One region of the Sinorhizobium alkalisoli genome, then DNA from elsewhere that is predicted to be linked to it. Evidence: riboswitches for the same ligand, from Rfam matches in the RefSeq annotation. Region 1 holds a riboswitch; each other region holds the start of a gene.
The links. A riboswitch is a leader RNA that binds a small molecule or an ion and turns the genes downstream of it on or off. The one in region 1 is predicted to bind cobalamin.

Region 1 (3,269 bases):
GCCGCTGAGGCGGCCGTTCCGCCGGAATGCAGGAAGAGGAAAGTGTCGGGATCTCCGAGCAATGCGCCCCGCGGCATCGCATGGCTTGCGGCTGCGCTTCTGCCGTTGGCATTGGCTACGGCAAACGAGGCTTCGGCTTCGAGCGTTTGTGAACGGCTTCAGGCCCGCCTCGCCGGCATGCCGACCACGTTCAGCTCGAATGCAAACCTCAGCGATTTCACCGGCGCCATTTCCCGCCAGAACATTGAGCTTCGACGCGCCAGGAACGAGCTCAGGCGGCTCGGATGCAGTCGCGGCAGCATCATCGTCATCGACGACAATACTCCCTTCTGCGCCGAACTCGACGACACGATCGCACGGATGGAGGCCAATCTCCAGGAATTGAAAGTCCATCGGCAGCAGCTGGTGTCGAACGGTCGCGCAGACGCGCGCCGGCGCATTCTCGCCGCGATGGAGATCAACGGCTGCATTCCGGTGCGCGGCGACGAGGGGGGCGAGCTGGACGAGTTCGCGACGACAACCGAGGCCGACATCCATCGCAACATCCTCAGGGATCTTGCACCGGACGACGAGGATTATCCGTTGCTCTTCGAAGAGCCCGGGATCCAGGATTTCTCGCCGATGGAGGGATACGGGAACGGTCGCTTGCGGACCATGTGCGTGCGCACCTGCGACGGCGCTTTCTTCCCGATCTCGTCGAATGCCTCGCCGGCGGATTTCCCGCGCGACGCCGAGCTCTGCCGCGCCCGTTGCCCCCAGACAGAGACCGAACTCTATTTTCACGTGCTTGCCACCGAGGAGAGCGACCAGATGGTCTCGGCTTCGACCGGCAGGCCCTACCGCGAACTGCCGACGGCCTTTGCCTACCGCACGCGCGACGTCGCTTCACGAGGCGCCTGCGGCTGCAAGCCCGCAAAGGCAGCCGGGCGGACGAACCGGGAGAGCACCTCCGAAGCCAGTCTCGCGGCGAGCCCCTCTGTCGTGACGATCGGCGGCGCCAAGGTGGGAAGGACGACTGAAGGCGCGGCCGCAAGGCCAACGAAAGAGCGCCCCTACGACCCGAAGAGCGCCAAGGTGCGCATTGTCGGTCCGACCTTCCTGCCGCCGGAAGAAAGCGCGATCGACCTCAAGAACCCCTTGGGACCAAGCTTTCAGCCGCAACAGGAGAATTGACGACGCTCACCTTTCACACGAGCCTATCCAGGCAAGACGTTGAAAAAGCGCGCTATCTCCGACCTGCATCAAGGTCCGCGGAAATGCCCCACTCCTCCTCGAAGGTCAGCTCTGCGAGCGGCAGCCGCTGGCGCCATCCCTTTGCCGCCAACTCCGGCTGCTGATAGAGCCGGTCGACGAAACCGAGGCATAGCCAGGCGACGATTTCGATGTGCTCCGGTATGCCCAGGATGGCCTTGATCTCGCTTTCATGAAAGATGCTGACCCAGCCGACGCCGACGCCCTCGGCGCGCGCGGCGAGCCAGAGGTTCTGCACCGCGCAGACGGTGGAGTAGACGTCCATCTGCGGGTTGTGGGTGCGCCCGAGGACGACCGAGCCGCCGCGGGTGCGATCGCAGGTCACGCAGACGCTGAGTGGCGCCTTGCGAATTCCTTCGAGCTTGAGTGCGCGATATTTCGCCTGCGCTTCGCCCGCGAACATTCGCGCGGCCTCCTCGTTGGCGCGCTGGAAGGCCTGCCACGCCTTCTCCCGCGTCTCCTCTCCGCGCACGAGAATGAAGTTCCAAGGCTGCATGAAGCCGACGGACGGCGCATTATGGGCGGCGGCCAGCAGCCGTGCTATCAGGGGTTCGGGCAGCGGCTCGGAGAGAAATTCGTCTCGCACGTCGCGGCGGGTCTCGATCGCACGGTAGACGGCGGCACGCTCGTCCGGCGAAAAGGCTCCAGCTGCGACAAGGCAGCCGCTCGGGTCAGGCAGCATCGTTCGATCCCCAACAATGCACAACCTCCCGCCGTCCGCGCGGGGCCGGTCCATCTTGCCAGGCCGGTCTTCTGACTCCGGTTCGTCCGGCCGCGCCGCCTTCCCGAATCGCCTGAGGATTCAGTGGCAAGGCTCCGAATCTCTTCAGAGCATGACTGGCGTGGCCGTCCCCGTCACAGCGTTGGGCACGTGCCGGAATTGCACCGACTTCCCGATTCTCCCGCGCTTGCGGGCACCTGACGAGCGCCATATGGACACAGGCACCCACGAAAGGCAAGGCATGCCTTACAGCGCCGCGCGTCTTTCAGACGCCAAAGGTCGCTGCAACTCTTTGAGTCTGCGCATCAGCCCGAAAATCGGTTCCGATTTTCGGGCTGATGCGCTACCGTTCGGGCCGGTAGCGCACGTAGGCGAAGGCTTCGCCTGATGGTGACCAGTTCGGAACATTCATGGTTCCCTGCCCGCCGAAGAGTTCGAAGAGGACGCGCGGATCGCCGCCTTCCGGATTCATCAGCCTTAGCCGCACGTCGAGATCGCGCGGGTGGTCGGAGACGTCGCCGTCATAGGAGAGTACCAGGAGGTTTCGGCCATCCGGCGACGGATGTGGAAACCAATCGCCATAGGGGCTGTTGGTGATGCGCTGAACATCGCTGCCGTCGGGCCGGATCCGCCAGATCTGCATGCTCCCGGTGCGGCTGGAGTTGAAATAGATCCACTTGCCGTCGGGCGACCAGTCCGGCCCGTCGTTGCGGCCCTCACCCCACGTCAGCCGGCGCTCCTCGCCGCCCCCGACGGAAATCGTGTAGATGTCGAAGACCTGGTCTCGGATTCCGCAATAGGTCAGCGTCCGGCCATCGGGCGACCAGCCGTGCCAATAGGAAGGGAGCTTCGGTGTGACGAGCCGCGGCGCGCCGCCCTCGACCGGCAGGAGATAGATCGCCGACTTGCCGAATTCGGTTTTGTCGCTGATGGCGAGCGTCGTGCCGTCCGGCGAAATCCCGTGGTCGTTGTTGCACTGCCGGGCGAAGCCCGTGTCGATCTCGACCGGCTCCGGCGCCCCGTCGAGCGCTATGCGATAGAGCCGTCCATCGCCATTGAAGACGAGGAAGCGCCCGTCCGGCGACCAGTTCGGCGCTTCGACCAGCCGCTCCGTCTGCCAGACCACGCGGGTCTCAGCCGTCGCGATGTCGAAGATCTCCACCGAACTGCGCATGGACTATCCCCTGTCGCGGAAGCGGTTGGTGATGGGGTAGCGCCGGTCGCGACCGAAATTCTTCTTGGTGATCTTCACGCCCGGCGCCGACTGCCGGCGCTTGTATTCCGCGATGTAAAGCAG
Region 2 (3,269 bases), 600 kb from region 1:
CCGGCGCGGTCCTCGGTTCCAAGGCCCTCGTCAAACAGGTGAAGGCGCTGCGCGGGGCGATCGGCACTCAGCTCGACCCGCATTCCTGCTGGATGATCGGCCGATCGCTCGAAACCCTGTCGGTCAGGATGGAGAAGGCGAACGACAACGCCCGTATCGTCGCCGAATTCCTGCGCGACCATCCGAAGGTCGAGCGCATTCACTACCTGCCCTTCGACGACGGGGAATCGAATGCCGGCCGTGTCTTCGCCGCCCAGTGCACCGGCGCCGGCTCGACATTCTCCTTCGACATCGCCGGCGGCCAGGAGGCGGCCTTCCGCTTCTTGAATGCGCTGCAGATCTTCAAGCTCGCAGTCAGCCTCGGCGGCACCGAATCGCTCGCAAGCCACCCGGCCGCCATGACCCATTCGGGCGTGCCGATCGAGGTCAGGCGCCGGATCGGCGTGCTCGAATCGACCATCCGCCTGTCGATCGGCATCGAGCATCCGGACGACCTCGTCGCCGACCTCGCCAATGCCTTGACGACGGCCTGATTCAACTGCGGGCGAGGCCGAGCACGAAAAGCGCCAGCGCCCCGATCGAGGCGATAGTGCGGACATGATTCCAGCGAACCCAGTCGGTCAGGTAGCGCTGCTGCCAGAGCGCTGCGGCAGCCTCGCCGCGCGCCGCTGCGAGCGCATCGTTCAAAGGAACGTTGAAAATGACCGTCACCAGGAATGTGCCGACGAGATAGGCGAGCCCACCGGCAGCAAGCAGGTAGCTCCCCCTCTCGCCCATTATGAAAGCAGCAACAATCAGCGCCAGGCCGAGAATCGCGGTGCCCATGAAGGCAACCAGGAACAACGGGTTCTGGATCGCCACGTTTATGGCGTTCATGGCGGCTATTCCCTGTTCCGCCGGAAGCCGCGACAGGGCCCGCATGACGCAGACCGAGAAGACGAAGAAGAGCCCCGCCATCAGGCCGGAACCGATGGCGGCTGCAAAAGCAAGGCCGGGAACGAAAGCTGCCATAACTTATCTCCAGATCGAGCAAGCGGGAACTGCAAGCGCTCGGAACGGGAACGCAACTGCAGAGATAGACGAGAGGCGCGATACAGTCACGAGGCGCAGCACCATTTTGGAAAGATCGGCCGCCCGCCATTTCGCAAGCCCGCGCCTGGCATCAATCCCGTTCATTTTACGGGTCCGGCTCGATTGACATCAGGCGCGGCCGCACCTAATCATCGGGGATCGATTGGTTCCCGGAAAGCGAACGCGCTTCGGGAGTAAACGGGAACGTGACGGGTGGACCCAAGCTGGGCATCTTAATCACGGCCGACCCCGCGACTGTAGTGCGGTGTGAATTTGCCGTTCCGGAGCGATCCGGAAAAAGCCACTGGAGAAGACCGCAAGAGGGCGGTTCGATCTGGGAAGGCGAGGCAAATCCCTGGTGCAACACCTGACGCCGCGAGCCAGGAAACCTGCCAATCGATGCGGGCGCAATGCCCAATCGGGAACATCCCTTGCCATCACGGAGGTTGTCATGGCTACGTCTAACGTTTCGAGCGTTTCGCTCTCCCTCAGCGATCGTCTGGTTGCGGGCATTCTTGCCCTTATGATCGGCGGTTTCCTCGTCTTCGGTGCAGGCCTTGCAAATTCGGCCGTGCTCCACGACACGGCGCACGACACCCGCCATTCCTACGGCTTCCCCTGCCACTAAGCCAATGGAACGCCTTGCGCGTTCCGGATCGAAGCTGAACAGAACCGTCAGGCGCTCCGAGCATGTGCGCATGCCATCCGGCATGATGTCGCGGCTCGCGCATCGGCGTCCTTTGTGCGCTCTGAAAGGCGCAGGGCGCTGTAGGGGTGCCCGACTGCGTTGGCTGGACCGTGCTCCCTACAGCGCCGCGCGCGTTATCAGACGCGCAAAGGCCGCTGTAGCACCTTATATTGCTGCATGTCTTTGTCGTTAAATCGAGGACGATTAAAGGAGACATGCAGTAGGGGAAGCGCTGCATTGAGGAAAATCGACACATGATCGTCAAGACACTTCTGGCCGCAATCGTGGCCGGGCTGATCGCCGGCGTCTTCATGACCGCCGCCCAGGAACTGCGCGTCACGCCGCTGATCCTGCATGCCGAGGAATTCGAGGGCGGAGAGCAGCCTGCTGCGGGTCACGAGGAGCATTCGTCTCTGAACGGTGTTTCGCCGCTCGAAAAACTTCTCGCCTTCGTTTCGCCGATAACGCCCGCCTATGCCCATGAGGGCGGACACGAGGAGGAGAGCGGAATCCTGTTCGGCATGAGCCGCTTTTCAGGAACGCTGCTCGCCAACCTGGTCACGGGCGCCGGCTTCTCGCTGCTGCTTGCCGGCATCAGCATCATGACAGGCCATCGGATCACGCTTGCAAACGGGGCGCTCTGGGGCGCCTGCGGCTGGCTAGCCGTGCACATGCTGCCGGCGCTCGGTTTGCCGCCGGAGCTGCCCGGCTTCCCGGCTGCCGACCTTGGCGAGCGCCAGGTCTGGTGGGCCTTGACCGTGCTGCTCTCTGCCGCGGGTCTCTACCTGCTGGCCTTGCGCAGAGAACTGGGCTCGAAGGTCGCGGGCCTCGTGCTGATCGCCGCACCTCACGCCTATGGCGCGCCGCAGCCGCTCGATATATCGAGCAACGTTCCGGCCGTCCTTGGCGCGGAATTCGCGGTTGCGGCACTAGCCACGACACTCGCCTTCTGGATCGTCCTCGGCATCGTTTCGGGCTTCATCAACGACCGGGTCGTGAAGGCCGGCTAAGCAGGCTCACCCCTCCCCAACCCCTCCCCACAGGTGGGAGGGGCTTTCTCGGCCGCACCGTTTCCACCCAAATCTCGCCCTTTGGAACAGACGCTAAGGGTATTGGGGAGCGCAGGCGATCGCCGCGGGCTCCAAGCCCCTCCCACCTGTGGGGAGGGGCTTGGTTCGGCTAAGGGCATTCTCAGTCAGTTTGGTGAGTGCGTCCATTCTATCGTGGGTGACAATCCACCACTTCACATCCAACCGACTTCCTCTCCGTCTCAAGCAAATGCGCCTTTAATCTCTCGCGCCGTGTCTCGGTCCTCAGCAGCACGCAGGTGTCGCAGAAATCGCCGCCTTCCGTCCGATAGTAGAGACAGCAGCCGCTGCGCATCCGATAGGTTCGACAAAGCGCACCGCCCGGGGTTTCGACGCTTATCTCTTCATATCGCAGGTCGCGCGACGCGAGCGGTGAGCCCGCGCGTTTGACGATGGCGAGAGCCCGCTCGATCGCGACCGCC
Region 3 (3,269 bases), 280 kb from region 1:
GACCGGCTGCCGATGCCGGGCGACAAGACGCGTGCGGAGATCGAGGCGATCGAAGCGGTGATCGGCAGCAATTCGCCGCTCATCGGCATGTCCGCCGAGCGGCTGGCGCTCTTCAACAATCACAATGTCAATCTGCTTGCGGTGAGCCGGCAGGGCGAGAGGCTGAAACAGCGTCTCGGCAGCATCCGGCTGCAGGCCGGCGATATCGTGGTGCTGCAGGGGGCGCGAAGCGAGCTGCCGGTCTTCCTGCAGGACTTCGGCTGCCTGCCGCTGGCGCAGCGCGAGATTCTGCTCGGCACGATCCGGCGCGGAACCCTGCCGCTGCTGCTGCTGGCGGCGGCGATGGCGACGACCGCGGTCGGCCTGGTGCCGGTGCCGGTCGCCTTCTTCGCTGCGGCCCTTGCCATGGTGATCTTCCGCGTCATCCCGCTGCGGGACGTCTACCGGGCCGTCGACGGCCCGATCCTGGTGATGCTGGCGGCGCTCATCCCCGTCAGCGACTCGCTGCGCACGACGGGCGGCTCGGACCTGATCGCCGGCTGGCTCGGCGGCATAGCCACCAACCTGCCGCCGGCCGGGGCGCTGGCGCTCATCCTGATTGCGGCGATGGCGGTGACGCCGTTTCTCAACAACGCCGCGACCGTGCTCGTCATGGCCCCGATCGCCGTGAGCTTCGCCGCCACGCTCGGCTACAGGCCGGACGCCTTTCTGATGGCGGTGGCGATCGGCGCCGGTTCGGATTTCCTCACCCCGATCGGGCACCAGTGCAATACGCTGGTGATGGGCCCGGGCGGCTACCGGTTCGGCGACTATCCGCGGCTCGGACTGCCGCTGTCGATCGTCATCATCCTTGCCACGGTGCCCTTGCTGATGTGGTTCTGGCCGCTGCAATAGCGAGCCGGTCTTCCGCCGTGATCGCGAAGGAGCAGCGAAGAAGGGCGGACGGCACTGTCGATCATTATCCCGACCCCATTGCATCGAGCCGAGACTCGTGCAACCAAGGGCGTGATGGTGCTGCTGCCGAAACTCGGCAGCGGCTGAAAAGGGAACGCGGTGAGGATGCCCGAAAGGGGCCGATGCCGTGGCTGCCCCCGCAACTGTGAGCGGAAAGCGCATCCACAACATGTCACTGGCCGGGAGGCCGGGAAGACGTGGATGCGCCGCGACCCGCGAGCCAGGAGACCTGCCATCGAACCGATCAACCACAACGGACGGGGTGTTCCGATGGAAAAGAAGCGGCTTCTGTCCGGCGTCAATCGTCGGTTTCGAGTTTCGCCATTCTCTGCGGCCCCCTTGCAAAGCTGGCAGGGGCCGGCGGAGAACAGCCATGGCGAATTCGCATCAATCAGCGCACAAGATAACGCTTTCGACCGAGTGCCACTTAACAGGCGGGCCGTGCCTACCGGGTGCCCGGTTGCTTGCCATGCTCAACGGCAGCATTTCGGCGCTCGGCAAGCCGCTCGCCGATGATTTCGCGATTGCCGGGACGGTGTGCATGGCCGCCTGCACCCGTCCCTGCACCATTGCCTTCCAGGCATCGGGCAGGGCGACGTATCTCTTCGGCGATGTCGCGGCCGAAGAGAATATCGACGATCTCGTCGGCTTCGCCGTCGCCTATGCGAATGGCGGCGTGGACGGCGGGCCGAGCGCCGCCGGCGGCGGCAATCTCGCCCGCGTTCCGGCGGCGCTGATCGTCTCCGAGGCGCTTGCCGGGCATTTCCAGTGATGGAGGCCGCCGAGGGCCGGCTGGAAATCGTGGAGTCGATCGCCTATCTGACCACTCGCGACCGTCAGAAGGAGAGGGGCCGGAATGACTGACCAAAGCACCAACTGCACACCGGAGGACGTGCTGCGTTTCTGGTTCGGGGAGCTTTCCTACGAGCACTGGTTCACGCCGAGCGCCGAACTCGATCGCGAGTGCGTGCAGCGCTTCCGGGATGCGCATCTGGCGCTTTCAAGGCATGTCGACGATGTCTGGAGGGCGAGCCCGCGCAATTGGCTCGCCGCGATCATTCTTTTCGATCAGCTCCCGCGCAATATGTATCGCGGATCGCCGCTGGCGTTTGCGACCGACGGACTCGCCCTGCGCGAAGCACAGCTTGCCATCGGCGCCAGCGCCGACAAGGCGGTGTCGCCGGAATGGCGCGCCTTCTTCTACATGCCGTTCGAGCATTCCGAGAACCTCGCCGATCAGACGATGTCGGTGAAGCTCTTTACCGAGCTCGGCGAGCCCAACTATCTCGATTATGCGATCCGCCATCGCGAGGTCATCGAGCAGTTCGGCCGCTTTCCCCATCGCAACGGCATCGTCGGGCGCCGGTCGACGCCGGCGGAGGAGGCCTATCTGGCTAAGCCTGGCGCGGGGTTCTGACGGTGCTCCGCTTCAGGGCATAGGAGCGAAGTGACGGTCCTCGCAAAGCGCAATGCGCCGATTCAAAGAATGCGGCGACCTACTGCATGTCTCCTTTAATCGACCTCGATTTAAGGACAAAGACATGCAGCAATTCAAAGTGTTACAGCGACCTTTGCGCGTCTAAAAAGACGCGCGGCGCTTTATGTGCGTCTGAATGCGTCCGAAAAAGACGCGCGGGCGGTCATTGACGGGCAAGTCGCAAAAGATGCCGTTTTGCATCTTTTCGCCTTGTTGCGTATGCAGATCGGACATGATGGCGCTCGCTTTGGCGAGCCCATCGGCGATAGACGGATTGCGAAGGATCTTGAATTGCGTTCGGCAGCACAATTGACCGCCCTCTTGTTTGCTTTGGTTGTGCTGGCGCTCGCCGGCGGCGCGCCGGCGACGGCCCAGGACGCGGCTCGGCCCGTGGAGCAAAGCGAGCCCGCTCAACAATCGCCCGCCCCGGCAGCCGAGCCTGCCCGGTCGGGACAACCGGCGCCACGGGGTGAAGCGGGCGCCGGAGCTGCCGCATCGCCGGTGCTGCAGCAGGCGGAAGCGCAACTGACCAAAGCCGAGCGCGATCTCAAGCAACTGGGGGAGCGCGTTGCCAATGCAAAAGACGATGACACGCGCCTTGCCGAATTGAAGGTACAGGCCGACGCTCTTGCCAAGGAGATCGTTTCGGCCGCCGCGGCCACCCGGCCACGACTGGACGACATCAAGGCGCGCCTGGAAGAGCTTGGCGAGCCGCCGGGCAAGGACCAGCCGCCGGAGGCGGCAATCGTGACGGAGGAGCGACAACGACTGCTTGCCGAACGGGCGGCGATCAATGCGATCGCGGCCCGTGCGGAGAGTCTTGCCGGCGAGGCGCGAC

Region 2: another riboswitch for cobalamin. It lies ahead of EKH55_RS10980 (CbtB domain-containing protein); the one in region 1 lies ahead of bluB (5,6-dimethylbenzimidazole synthase).
Region 3: another riboswitch for cobalamin. It lies ahead of EKH55_RS29370 (DUF1636 family protein); the one in region 1 lies ahead of bluB (5,6-dimethylbenzimidazole synthase).

The regions. Positions count from the first base shown of each region.
Region 1 is NZ_CP034909.1:1,662,739-1,666,007, forward strand. It holds gene EKH55_RS08160 (DUF2865 domain-containing protein) at 43-1,173, shown strand; gene bluB (5,6-dimethylbenzimidazole synthase) at 1,226-1,933, opposite strand; cobalamin riboswitch at 1,978-2,188, opposite strand; gene EKH55_RS08170 (TolB family protein) at 2,316-3,146, opposite strand; gene EKH55_RS08175 (NAD+ synthase) at 3,150-3,269, opposite strand, start outside.
Region 2 is NZ_CP034909.1:2,257,853-2,261,121, forward strand. It holds gene EKH55_RS10970 (cystathionine gamma-synthase family protein) at 1-533, shown strand, start outside; gene EKH55_RS10975 (anthrone oxygenase family protein) at 535-1,011, opposite strand; cobalamin riboswitch at 1,219-1,482, shown strand; gene EKH55_RS10980 (CbtB domain-containing protein) at 1,523-1,699, shown strand; gene EKH55_RS10985 (CbtA family protein) at 2,014-2,769, shown strand; gene EKH55_RS10990 ((2Fe-2S)-binding protein) at 2,978-3,269, opposite strand, start outside.
Region 3 is NZ_CP034909.1:1,941,251-1,944,519, reverse strand. It holds gene EKH55_RS09505 (SLC13 family permease) at 1-894, shown strand, start outside; cobalamin riboswitch at 993-1,205, shown strand; gene EKH55_RS29370 (DUF1636 family protein) at 1,328-1,726, shown strand; gene EKH55_RS29365 (DUF924 family protein) at 1,811-2,371, shown strand; gene EKH55_RS09495 (mechanosensitive ion channel domain-containing protein) at 2,723-3,269, shown strand, end outside.